2 regions of the Acetobacter sp. KSO5 genome follow, and region 1 is predicted to be linked to the other one. Evidence: predicted binding sites of a transcription regulator. Region 1 holds the regulator's gene; the other holds the start of a gene.
What was found. The regulator HrcA, encoded in region 1, represses chaperone genes, less so after heat shock. The targets are predictions, from matches to a motif close to GTTNGCACTCNCNNNNNGNGAGTGCNAAC.
Positions count from the first base shown of each region.

Region 2: groES (co-chaperone GroES) is a predicted target of HrcA. The motif match lies at 1,991-2,019, and genes of this name have one in related genera.

Region 1 covers NZ_CP172014.1:73,256-79,906, reverse strand. Annotated here, with positions in the region: one part of gene prfB (peptide chain release factor 2) at 1-644, opposite strand, end outside; one part of gene prfB (peptide chain release factor 2) at 646-714, opposite strand; gene ACHQGU_RS00360 (penicillin-binding protein 1A) at 765-3,533, opposite strand; gene hrcA (heat-inducible transcriptional repressor HrcA) at 3,613-4,686, opposite strand; gene rph (ribonuclease PH) at 4,837-5,565, shown strand; gene rdgB (RdgB/HAM1 family non-canonical purine NTP pyrophosphatase) at 5,567-6,166, shown strand; gene mtnK (S-methyl-5-thioribose kinase) at 6,271-6,651, shown strand, end outside.
Region 2 covers NZ_CP172014.1:2,398,015-2,404,665, forward strand. Annotated here, with positions in the region: gene ACHQGU_RS10760 (ATP-dependent DNA helicase) at 1-804, shown strand, start outside; gene ACHQGU_RS10765 (cold-shock protein) at 904-1,107, opposite strand; gene ACHQGU_RS10770 (dienelactone hydrolase family protein) at 1,178-1,903, opposite strand; gene groES (co-chaperone GroES) at 2,114-2,407, shown strand; gene groL (chaperonin GroEL) at 2,468-4,108, shown strand; gene ACHQGU_RS10785 (HAD-IIIC family phosphatase) at 4,412-6,538, shown strand.

The DNA of each region.
Region 1 (6,651 bases):
TTAAGGTCGGAATCGTTCACTTCGATCTCGATCGAATCGTCAATCACCGGATAGACCCAGACGGATGCAAAGGACGTCTGACGGCGGGCCGCGGCATCAAACGGGGAAATACGCACCAGACGATGCACCCCGGCCTCGGTTTTCAGCCAGCCGTAGGCATTCGGGCCGGAAACCAGAATGGTAGCAGACTTCAAGCCAGCCTGTTCACCTTCCGAGCTTTCCATCAGCGTTACTTTATACCCATGCGCTTCCGCCCAGCGGGTGTACATGCGCAGCATCATTTCTGCCCAGTCCTGCGCTTCCGTCCCGCCTGCACCGGCGTTGACTTCCAGATAGCAGTCGTTGCTATCCGCTTCGCCAGACAACAGGCTTTCGGTCTCACGGCGTTTGGCTTCTTCCGCCAGAGCCTTCAGGGCTGCTGTAGCTTCCGCCACAATCTCCGCGTCCCCTTCGGCTTCCGCCAGTTCCACCAGTTCACAGGCGTCCTGCACGCTGGTTTCCAGCTTCTGCACGCCTTCCACCTGCCCGGCCAGCAGAGTGCGTTCACGCATCAACTTCTGGGCGGCGTCGGAATCATTCCACAAATCCGGGTCTTCTGCCCGGTTGTTCAGTTCGGCAAGTCGAGCCTGGGCGACATCCCAGTTAAAGATGCCTCCTCAGCAGTGCCACCGACTGCTTGATCTGGTCATTAAGGGCTTCTGTCTCAGCCGACATCGGGCCGTCTCTCCATCAGGTCTTTATAAAATTCTTACGTGTGAACGGCCTCAATAAAGGCCGCCCATGCCAATGTCACCCCCGGACGCGGCAGGGGGCGCTTTTGCTGCACCCGGTGTTGCAGTCTGACCGGGGCTGGCGGCGCCTGTGCCAGACTGACCGGCACCGGCCGCCATATCACTTTCCGAATCCGGCATGTTTTCCGCGCCCGTATCCGCCGCCGTCAGTTCATGCGAGGCGCCGTTATCCGCCAGACTGACGCTCACACCCGGAATCTGGCCCGGTTTAAAGGCATCAATCGCCACACCACGACCCGTATCATACCGCACCAGCGTGACCCCCTCCGGCGCGGCAAAATCCAGCTTCGGCCGCCCTTCAAGTGCTGTTTTCATCACCTTGTTCCAGATCGGCCCGGCAATAGCCCCGCCGGTTTCGTTCTTACCCAGTGACTCCGGCGTATCAAATCCGATCCACACCACCGTCACCAGATCAGGCGAATAACCTGCAAACCATGCGTCATTAAAGTTCTGGCTGGTGCCGGTTTTGCCAGCCACGGGGTTATCAATCCCCTTCCCGGCCTGCACGCCGGTTCCACGCCGGATGACGTCCTGCAGCATGGTCGTAATCTGGAATGCGCTCTGCTCCGAGGCCACACGCGGGCGATTATCCTGCACTTCCGGAATCTCATCCTGCCCCGGCATGATGATCTTGACGGCATTATCCTGCACAGGCGCTGCGGCCGGTGCGGGAACCTTGCCTGCGTCCTGCCCCTTGGGCGCATCAGGGAAGATGGCATCGGCATCCGAAGGCTGGCCGGGTACGGGCGGCGTGGCCGCAGCATCCCCTGTCTGCGCAGACGCGGACACCAGAGAAATGCCCTCCGGCCGCCAGATCACATGGCCTTCACGGTCCTGCACATCATCAATCAGGGTAGGAGTGACTTTCCGGCCACCTGCCGCAAGGGAAGCGTAGGCTCCTGCTTCCTTCAGCACGGTGGTTTCCACAGCCCCCAGCGCTGCGGGCAGCACGTGCGGCATGGAATCCACCAGCCCGATCCGGGTCGCCAGATCCGCCACATTCTTGATGCCGATATGGGCTGCCAGACGGATAGTCACCAGATTGCGGGATTCCCGCAGGGCGTCATGCAGAGAGGTGGGCCCCCAGAAATCCTTCTCGTAGTTGTTCGGGTGCCAGGTGCCATACGACACCGGCGAATCATCAAACGACTGCGAGGGCGAAATACCCTGCTCCATCGCCTGCAAATACACAAATGGTTTGAAGGACGAACCGGGCTGACGCAGCGCCTGCGTGGCACGATCAAACTGCGAGGTCTGGAACGACCAGCCGCCCACCAGCGCCATAACACGCCCGGTGCGGGCATTCAGCGTCACCACGGCACCTTCTACATGCGGCACCTGCATCAAGGCCACGCGGCTGCTTCCGGCCTGCGGTTCGATCATCACCAGATCGCCCGCTTTCAGCAGCCTGAAACGCCGGGTCCAGGACAGATCACGATCCTGAATCGCACCCGTCTGCGGTGTGCCACCCTGCATGGCGGCTCCACGGCGCACAACAGCACCTTCCAGCCAGCCAACACGACCATGTGCCGGGTCCAGCACGACGGCCAGACGCCACTGATCCAGCATGCCCAGCGGCACAGCTTCCGCATTCAGGGCAGCAACCCATTCTGCCTCAGATGAAGAGGCACTGACGGTTTGCAGGTGCTTCACCGGACCACGCCAGCCACCATGCGCACGGTCATACGCCATCAGCCCCTGCCGCAGCACGGTCTGCGCTGTCAGCTGAAGGGCGGGGTCCAGACTGGTATGCACATCCAGCCCGCCCTGCATGGTCATATCCTGACCGTATTTTTCCAGCAGCTGGCGGCGCACTTCCTCAGCAAACCACTCGGAGCCGGGAGCCGGACCGGGGCGCACAAACGTATGCGGGATCAGCGGCTCAGCCTCGGCAGCGCGTGCTGCTTCATGCGTCAGCGCGCCGGTTTCCGCCATACGCTCCAGCACCCAGTTCCGCCGGCCACGGGCGGCCTCAGGGAAACGAACCGGATTGTAATTGGTGGGCGATTTGGGCAGCGCACCCAGGAAGGCCGCTTCCGCATCATCCAGCTGATCCAGCGGTTTATTGAAGTAGGTCTGCGCCGCAGCGCCAATCCCGTAAGCACCGCTGCCCAGATAGATTTCATTCAGATAGATTTCGAGAATCTTTTCCTTGGGCAGAACCTGCTCAATCCGCATGGCGAGGAAGGCTTCCTTGGCCTTTCGCTTCATGGAAACAGCATTACTGCCCAGCAGCATGACACGCGCCACCTGCTGCGTGATGGTGGACGCACCAATCGGCCTGCGTCCCTTGCCGCGCGTCAGATCCGTCAGACCAGCACGGGCAATGGCCATGGGGTCCACGCCCTTGTGGGTCCAGAACTTCTGGTCTTCCGCAGCAATAAAGGCGTTCTTCACCCGGTCCGGGATGGCGCTGGAGGGCACAAACACGCGGCGCTCATCCGCCAGTTCGGCAATCAGCCGGTCATCCGACGCATAAAGGCGGCTCATCACCGGCGGCTGATAGGTGCGCAGCCCTTCAACCGTTGGCAGATCGGCCACAATCCCTTCGTACTGGGTCCAGATGAGGACGACCGCCCCCGTGGTGCCCACCAGCGCCAGAGCCGCGACGGTACCAAGCAGCCCCCGCCACTGGCGGAAACGCGGCCTGCGCCATGCGGGACCATGTCGGGAAGATGCGTCTCTTCCCTCATTATTATTGGAAGAAGACCCGGGTTCACCAGAAGACGGAGTTCTTGTCATGCTGGTCCTTTACCATTCTCATGCGCTGCCGTCTTCAGTCTCGTCGCCCTTCCTGACCAGATGATGGCGAATTTTGCCCTTAACCGAGCATTTCACCCAAAAAACGCGCCGTATAATCCACAACCGGGACAATCCGGCCGTAATTGATGCGTGTGGGGCCAATGACACCAATCGCGCCGACAATCCTGTTGGCCTCATTCCGCGCCGGGGCCACGACCATGGACATGCCGGTGCCGCCAAACAGCCCGCTTTCCGCACCAATAAAGATACGCACACCTTCTGAATGTTCCGCTAATTCCAGCAGACGCAGCATAGTTTCCTGCCGCTCCAGCCGGTCAAACAAGGCCTGAATGGCCAGCAGTCGCTCCTGCCCGTCTACATCCGACAGTAATTTGCCCTGCCCGCGAATAATCAGGGTGCCGCCGCGTTCATCTCCGCCGCCCCCCCAGATCGCCAGACCGCTTTCCACCACGTCGGCTGTCAGTTGATCCAAAGCGCTGCGATTTTCGGCAATATCCGCCCCGACCCGCTCCCGCAGGTCCGGGAGGGTCGCCCCAATCGTGTGGGCATTCAGATAGTTTGCGGCCTCCACCAGTGCAGAAGGCGGCATGCCAACGGGCGTTTCAATCACCCGATTTTCCACATGCCCATCCGTGCCCACCAGCACCACCAGTGCCCTGTTGCCGCCCAACGCCACAAATTCAATATGTTTGACGCCACCCTCCCCTTTTGGCGCAATCACCAGCCCGGCCGCATCAGACATGCCGGACAACAGGGAGGATGCTTCCGTCAGCGTATCCTGCAAGGACCGCCCCCGCGCTTCCAGCGACTGCCCGATAGCGCGACATTCCTCTTCCGAGAGGCTGCCAAACTGTAACAAACCATCCACAAACAGGCGCAGCCCGGCTTCCGTCGGCAGGCGTCCGGCGGACGTATGGGGGGAGAACAGCAAGCCTGCTTCGGTCAGAGACGCCATGACATTGCGAATGGTGGCCGGAGACAACGGCAACCCAAGCCGACGGGACAGCGTGCGGGAGCCCACAGGCTCCCCGCTGGCCACATATTCCTCCACAATTTCACGCAGAATGGTGGCGGACCGGGAATCCAGCCCCGGCGGCAGAACGGGTTTTGCAGGTCGCAGACCACGTTTCATGAGGGTCAGGCTCCTCCTTCACAACAGGACTCTTCTGCTTCTGCGCATCTCCGTCCTGCATGACAAGAAAAACAATGAAACGGCTCCATGGTTTCGCTCCCGCCAAAAGCACTTTATGTGCAGAGAATAATCTTTCTTAAGGAGCTTCCCATGCGTCCCTCCGGCCGCCAGCCCAACCAGATGCGCCCCGTCACCATTGAAACCGGCTTTGCCCGCCACGCGGAAGGCTCGGCGCTGATCCGCGTCGGGGGGACGGAAGTTCTCTGCGTCGCCAGTGTTGAAAGCCGGGTTCCGCCCTTCCTGCGCGGCAAAGGCACCGGCTGGGTCACGGCAGAATACGGCATGCTGCCCCGCGCCACCCACACCCGTGGCAACCGTGAAGCCGCCAAGGGCAAGCAGTCTGGCCGCACGCAGGAAATCCAGCGCCTTATTGGCCGCTCCCTGCGCTCAGTAGTGGATCTGGCTGCTCTGGGTGAAATGAGCATCACGCTGGATTGTGACGTGCTGAACGCCGATGGCGGCACGCGCTGCGCCTCCATTACCGGCGCATGGGTCGCCCTGCGTCTGGCCCTTGGCCAGCTGGTGGCCAAAAACGTGCTGAGCCACATGCCGCTGCGCGGGCAGGTTGCCGCCGTCTCCTGCGGTCTGACCAAAGCCGGCCCAGTGCTGGATCTGGATTATGAAGAAGACAGTGCAGCAGCAGCCGACACCAATTTCGTGCTGACCGCCGACCGCCGCATTGTGGAAATTCAGGGCACCGCAGAAGAGGCACCTTTCACGGAAGATGCCTTCAACGAGCTGTTTGCTCTGGCCCGCACCGGCGTGTCCGTTCTGTTTGACGCCCAGACACTGGCCGTTGAAACGGCGGAGAACCGCTAACATGACGCACGGCAAACTGGAGGCTGGCAGCAAACTGGTTCTGGCCAGCCATAATGCCGGCAAGCTGGCAGAGTTTTCCACGCTGCTGGCGGATTTTGGAGTCACCGTGCTGTCTGCCGGGGACCTCAATCTGCCAGAACCGGAAGAAACCGCCACCACGTTTGCCGGCAATGCGGCGCTTAAGGCTCTGGCTGCGGCCAAAGCCACCGGCCTGCCCGCTCTGGCGGATGATTCCGGCCTGTGCGTCAGCGCACTCGGCGGCGCTCCGGGCATTTACTCCGCCCGCTGGGCAGGCCCGAACAAGGACTTCCCTGCCGCCATGGCCCGTATTGAAGAGGGCATTGGCTCGGACGAACGCGATGCGTGGTTTATCTGCGTGCTGTGCCTTGCCTGGCCGGATGGCACCACCCGCAGCTTTGAAGGCCGTGTGGATGGCAGCATCACCTGGCCACCGCGCGGTGAAAAAGGCCATGGCTATGACCCGATTTTTACCCCCAAGGGTGAAAACCGGACCTTTGCCGAAATGGAAGAAGCCGAGAAAAACGCCATCAGCCACCGCGCGCACGCGTTTAAGGCTTTCAAACAGGCCTGTCTGGATTAAGGTGTTTTTCGGACAGGGTGACACGCCCTGTCCGTGCGTTTCCTTTGCTGTGTGGGCAGCCTTCACCCACACGGCATGACTAAGCCCGGAAAAACAGAGTCATCATGACGACGCCAGAATTGCAGCAGGCTTCTCCCTACACCACTCTGGACCTTGAAGGCGTCCGGACGGTTATTGCCTCCCTCCCCCCTCTTGCAGCGCGCCTTGGCGGCACACCAGCCGAATGGCGCGTGTGGGAAGTCAGTGATGGCAACCTCAACATGGTGTTTGTGGCAGAAGGTCCGGAGGGCGGTGTTTGTCTCAAACAGGCCTTGCCGCATGTGCGGGTTGACCCGGCCTGGAAAATGCCGCTGGACCGTACGTTTTTTGAAGCCGCCTATCTGCGCGCCGTCTTTCCACATGTGCCAGACCTGACCACAGAGTGTCTGCATTTTGACCCTGAACAGTTTATTCTGATTGTCCCCAGCCTGTCCGGACATACGGTG
Region 2 (6,651 bases), 930 kb from region 1:
GCTGCTGTCATGGCTATGCCTGCGCAGGGGATGCTCATCACATCCGCCACGCTGCGCGATCAGTCAGACACGCCGCATGGACAGGATGAGCCGGAAAGCGAGGAAGCCGAGCGTGCGTGGGAAGCGGCGGAAGCCCGCACCGGAGCCAATCACTTTCCCTCTCCGGCCATTCGCGCCAGTCTGACCAGTCCGTTTGATTACGCGCGGCAGACGCGCACCTTCATTGTCACGGATGTGGACCACGCCAGCATTGCCGATCTGGCCGCAGCCTATCGCACTCTGTTTGAAGCCTCCGGCGGCGGCGGACTGGGCCTGTTTACCGCCATTTCCCGGTTACGCGGCGTGCATAGTCGCATCGCTCCCGCGCTGGAAGATCAGGGGCTCCCACTTTACGCCCAGCATGTCGACGCAATGGATAACGCAACGCTGGTGGATATTTTCCGCACAGAGGAACATGCCTGCCTGCTGGGCACGGATGCCATGCGCGACGGGGTAGACGTTCCGGGCAATGCCCTGCGTCTGGTTGTCTTTGAGCGGGTGCCGTGGCCGCGTCCAGACATTCTGCATAGAGAACGCCGTATTCACCTCTCAGGAGGTGACACCACGGGATATGATGACCGAATTGCGCGCCTGCGGTTGCGGCAGGCATTTGGACGGCTCATCAGAAGCCAGTCAGATAAAGGTGTCTTTGTGCTGCTGGATCGTCGCACACCGTCTCGCCTGCTGTCAGCGTTCCCCCCCGGAGCGGAAGTCCGGCGTCTGGGGCTGGCAGATGTAGCGCGGGAAATCAGAGTATTTTTGTAAAATCGCGCAGTCCGGCTGCCAGCTGGACCCCAATAAGCAGACCAAACAGGCAGACCAAAACGCACGTCCGGGCTTTGTGGCCCTTCGTCTTAAGCCGACTTAGATCGGCTTAAGTTCAGTCGCGGCAACTTTACCACGCTCGGTCACGAGTTCGTATGAGACTTTCTCATTCTCATTCAGACCACGCAGACCAGCAGCCTGCACAGCTGTGATATGAACGAAGACATCCTTGCCCCCATCGTCAGGTGCGATGAAACCAAAGCCTTTAGTGGCATTAAACCATTTAACTGTACCGGTCGGCATAGGCGGGTAACTTTCCCTGATATCTCCTACCGGACAACCATATGACCGGTTACAGGATGTACTTATCGGGTCACGAAGATGCGGTCTTGTCAATCAAAATACCCTCTGCCGGTGCTCTGTGTCCGGCGTGAGACCGCAGATGCGCTTCCAGAAAGGCAACACTGCGCTTCTGCGCCAGTTCGTAGGCATCCAGATCAAACGAAGCCCGCTGTGAGCAGCCAAAGCCGTGCCCTGCTCCGTCATACATATAAATTTCAATCTCAGGATGAGCGGAGCGAATGGTACTCACATCTGTGTGTGGAATGGTGGTGTCGGCTTCACCAAAATGAAGCTGAACAGGGCAGCGCGGAGTCTCATTAATACGTGCTGCAATGCCAGCACCATACCAGCCAACGGCAACCGCAAAACTGTTGGTCTGGGAGGCCGCTTCCCACGCCAGCAGGCCACCCCAGCAATAGCCGATAATGCCAACCTTTGCGGTATTCAGCGCAGCCGAGACAGCCTCCAGATCCAGCAGCGTTTCCGCCAGCGGAATACGGCTACGTAGCGCCAGGCCAGTCTGAATATCAGCTTTTTCGTAGCCCAGCTCCACACCCGGCTCGGCACGGTCAAACAATGCAGGGGCAATAACGTGGAAACCATGCTCGGCAAATGTGTCGCACACATGCCGGATATGGCTGTTCACGCCAAAAATTTCCTGCACCACAACCAGTGCATAGGGCATGTCGGCATGGCCAGCTTCATAGGCTGAAAATTCGTGCCCATCCGCAGCCTTAAGTGTGATGATTTGTCCCATGGTGCGACTCCCTGTGAGTGAAAATTAAAGGTTGAAGAAAGTTTTCCACATTTCTTGACTCAGGAGGAGGACAAACCTATCTCCTGTTTTGGCACTCCCGGGGTGGGAGTGCTAACGCAACGCGGCGTTTATTACGCGCGGTAGATGCAGGTGGTGTCGCTTCCTGACAAGGGCGCCACCGCAGCAAAAAAGAATGTGGAGCGATCCATAATGACGAAGTTTCGTCCTTTACACGACCGAGTAGTCGTTCGTCGTCTCGCAAGCGAAGAGAAGACGGTTGGCGGCATTATCATCCCTGACACGGCAAAAGAAAAGCCGATGGAAGGCGAAGTCGTTTCCGCAGGTCCTGGCGCTCGTAATGAGCAGGGGCAGGTTGTGGCGCTTGATGTCAAGGCCGGTGACCGCGTTCTGTTCGGCAAATGGTCCGGCACGGAAGTGAAGATCGACGGCGAAGAGCTGCTGATCATGAAAGAAAGCGACATTCTGGGCGTGATTTCCGCCTGAGTGTGACGCGCTGATCCGCTTTTCGACCTTATAAACTGATCTCTCACAGGAGAATTTGATATGGCTGCCAAAGACGTAAAGTTTGGTGGTGACGCTCGCCAGCGTATGCTGCGTGGCGTTGACATCCTTGCTGACGCTGTAAAAGTGACGCTGGGCCCCAAAGGCCGCAACGTTGTGCTCGACAAGAGCTTCGGCGCACCGCGCATCACCAAAGACGGTGTGTCTGTTGCCAAAGAAATCGAACTGGCTGACAAGTTCGAAAACATGGGCGCACAGATGCTGCGCGAAGTGGCCTCCAAAACCAACGATATCGCTGGTGACGGCACGACCACGGCAACCGTTCTGGCTCAGGCTATCGTTCGCGAAGGCCACAAGGCTGTTGCTGCTGGCATGAACCCGATGGACCTCAAGCGCGGCATCGACAAAGCTGTCACGGCCGTTGTTGAGGAACTGAAGAAGAACACCAAGAAGATCACCACCCCGGCGGAAACCGCTCAGGTCGGCACGATCTCCGCTAACGGTGAAGCCGAAATCGGCCAGATGATCTCCGAAGCCATGCAGAAAGTGGGCTCCGAGGGCGTCATCACGGTTGAAGAAGCCAAGCACTTCCAGACCGAGCTGGACGTGGTTGAAGGCATGCAGTTCGACCGTGGCTACATCTCCCCCTACTTCGTGACCAACACGGAGAAGATGACGGCTGATCTGGAAAACCCCTACATCCTGATCCATGAAAAGAAGCTGTCTTCTCTTCAGCCGATCCTGCCGCTGCTTGAATCTGTTGTGCAGTCCGGCCGTCCGCTGCTGATCATTGCAGAAGACGTGGATGGTGAAGCTCTGGCAACGCTGGTTGTCAACAAGCTGCGCGGTGGCCTGAAAATTGCTGCTGTTAAGGCTCCGGGCTTTGGTGACCGTCGTAAAGCCATGCTGGAAGATATCGCCATCCTGACCGGTGGCCAGGTCATCAGCGAAGACCTCGGCATCAAGCTCGAAACCGTCACGCTACCCATGCTCGGCACGGCTAAAAAAGTCCGTATCGACAAAGAAAACACGACCATCGTTGATGGTGCTGGCAAGTCCGAAGAAATCAAGGGCCGTTGCAAGCAGATCCGTGCGCAGATCGAGGAAACCTCCTCTGACTACGACCGTGAAAAGCTGCAGGAACGTCTGGCCAAACTGGCTGGTGGCGTTGCCGTGATCCGCGTTGGCGGCTCCACGGAAATTGAAGTCAAGGAACGCAAAGACCGCGTTGACGACGCTCTGCACGCAACCCGCGCTGCCGTTGAAGAAGGCATTGTTCCGGGTGGTGGCACGGCTCTGGCTCGCGCTTCTGCTAACCTGTCTCACCTGCACTACCACAATGACGATCAGCGCGTTGGTGGCGACATCATCCGCAAGGCTCTGCAGGCTCCCCTGCGCCAGATCGCTCACAATGCTGGTGAAGATGGTGCGGTTATCGCCAACAAGGTGCTGGAATCCAAAGAATACGCCTTTGGCTTCGACGCACAGGCTGGCGAATACAAAAACCTGGTTGACGCCGGTATCATCGACCCGACCAAGGTCGTCCGCACGGCTCTGCAGGACGCAGCTTCTGTTGCTGGCCTGCTGATCACCACGGAAGCCATGGTTGCAGAACGCCCTGAAAAGAAAGCCGCTCCGGCTGGCGGCCCTGACATGGGCGGTATGGGTGGTATGGACTTCTAAGAGTAAAGTTTTATTACTCTTAGAAGCTTCTAAAGCCTCTCGAAAGGTGGATGCACTCCATAGTGCATCCACCTTTTTTATTTTAAAACACTCGACACACAACAAACACATTCGTAATTTTCTTTTGTAATAATACCTCCTTTATTTATTATTTTGCACACAAGTCGACACATCGTAACCCTTATGAACTTATGTAACATTTTTTGCCTCCAACCTTTATCGCTGGATAGGCCTTACTTTATAATTTAGAGTAAGATCCAACTTGTTTTTTTAAGCTCGGGTTGATTACCTAAGAGGAATAAAATGTCAGATTCGCCCGCTTCTCCCAAAACGTTTTTAGAAGATGTGGAATGGACATGGGGTCCTCTTAATCTCTCTCCCCTGACAACATCTTTGCGGTTTGGCTCTAATGGCCTGATTAAGGGATACGAGCATGCAAACGAACACTCCTGGACGCTGAAGGACGATATTCTCGAAATTCATGCTGCGGACGGGCGCTGTATGTGGCGTTTTGAACAGGCCCTTGATTCTGGAAACACGCTGACTTTCATTAGCTACCCTCAGCAAGACCCACTGTGGAATGTTTTCTTTGGCCTGAGTGCTTTAAAAGCAGATATTACCGCAGTTATTGCGGCCAAAGGAGAATCCTTAGAGCCTCAAACACCCTCCGAAAAAGCAGACAAACCTGAAGGTATTCGTCTCGTTATCTGGGACCTGGACGATACATTCTGGCAGGGCACTTTGTCAGAGGGGGAAATTACGCCAGTTCAGAAAACTATCGATATCGTTAAGACCCTTAATAGCCGAGGCATTGTGAATGCCATCTGCTCCCGCAATACGTTTGAAGACACAAAAGAACGTCTGGAACAGCTCGGAATTTGGGATGATTTTGTCTTCCCACGCATTGCCTGGGCTCCTAAAGGTCCCCTTATTCAGGATATTATTGAAAAAATTCAACTCCGTCCTGAAACCGTCCTTTTTATTGATGATAATGTTACAAACCTTAATGAAGCCAAGCATTTTGTCCCTAAACTGAATGTGGCTGAGCCCGACATCATTGAAACGCTCCTTGATGACTCCAGACTAGTCGGTAAACCTGACCCCGACCTAAGCCGCCTCAAACGCTATCAGGTGCTTGAAACAAAGCAGAACGACATCTCTGCCAGCGGGGATGACAACGAAGCCTTCCTGCGGAAAAGCGATATTCGTGTCAGCTTCCATGCTGATGTCGAAGCAGAGTTCCCACGCATTCATGATCTGGTTAATCGGACCAATCAGCTCAATTTCACAAAAAACCGGTGGCCTGAAGACATCGAAGAAGCGCGCCTCCGTTTTCAGGAAGAACTTGAAGCTGACTTTGATACAGATGTTGGCTACGTAAAAGTTGCTGATGCTTACGGAAATTACGGCATTTGTGGCTTTTACCTCTCCCGGAAAAATAAATTCCACCATTTCCTATTTTCGTGCCGAACCATGAATATGGGAGTGGAGCAGTTTGTGTGGCGCAAGCTTGGTGAGCGTCACGTTCCCATTCAGGGCAAAGTTGGCTCAAAACTGGAAACGCCCGTTGTAGACTGGATTGCCGTTGTCGATGATGTCGACAAAAGCTCATCTGAAGACAACACGGCCGGAAAGCGACTGCAGGTCTGCATTCGCGGTGCCTGCGATATGATGATGACGTCCAATTTCCTGCGTACGAAAGTCAATACGCTCGAAGAACTCAATTATGCATACGAAGGTTGGGAAATAATTGCCTCACCTCGGTTTGTTGCTCTTTGTAAAGATATGAAAGATGAGCGAAACCGGGAAATTGTTGCCCGCCTCCCGGGCATTCCCCCAAATCGTTTTGAAACAGATGTTCTTGCTGAGACTTCAGATGTATATGTGTTTTCTTTCTCGCAAGAATCTTTCCACGGACTTTATCAATCCAAAACAACGGGGATGATCATCCCGATGGGCCATTTCGGCCTTCCCTATCACCTGCCCGGTGGCCCGAAAGACAAGTTTGATTATACCGCCGTAACGTATGACGAACTGCTCAAATTTGGCGTGGAAGGTGTTTCAGAAGACCAGTGGAATTTCTTCCGAAATGAATTCACGTTCCTCGGTGGCTTCCAGAAAGATATATTCCTGCGTGACCTGCGTTATATGTTTAATCGCCTCCTGAACGCTCAAAAACGCGTCATTATTATTGGTCTTAACCAGTCTGTCGGTCGTGATCAGAATTTTCTGGAATTTTTTGGTGAAATCAACTCTCTGGTACGTCCACTCGCAACGAAATATGGCTTTGACTATATTGATATTGGTGATGTGCTAAAAACAGAAGACGATTTAGCCAAAGATGGGATGTTTGGGGGGGCCCACTTTGACCGTCCGGTCTATAAGGCTATTTCAGACAGAATTCTTAATTTGCTTCAGCCTGTGCACTAAGTCACAGTCCTATTCACTGGGTATCACGTCTGTTTTTACATCGTAGGTTGAATAATGATTGAAACGAAAAACTTTCAGGGGCAATCCGCCGTTGTGTCCCCACCGGTTACTGA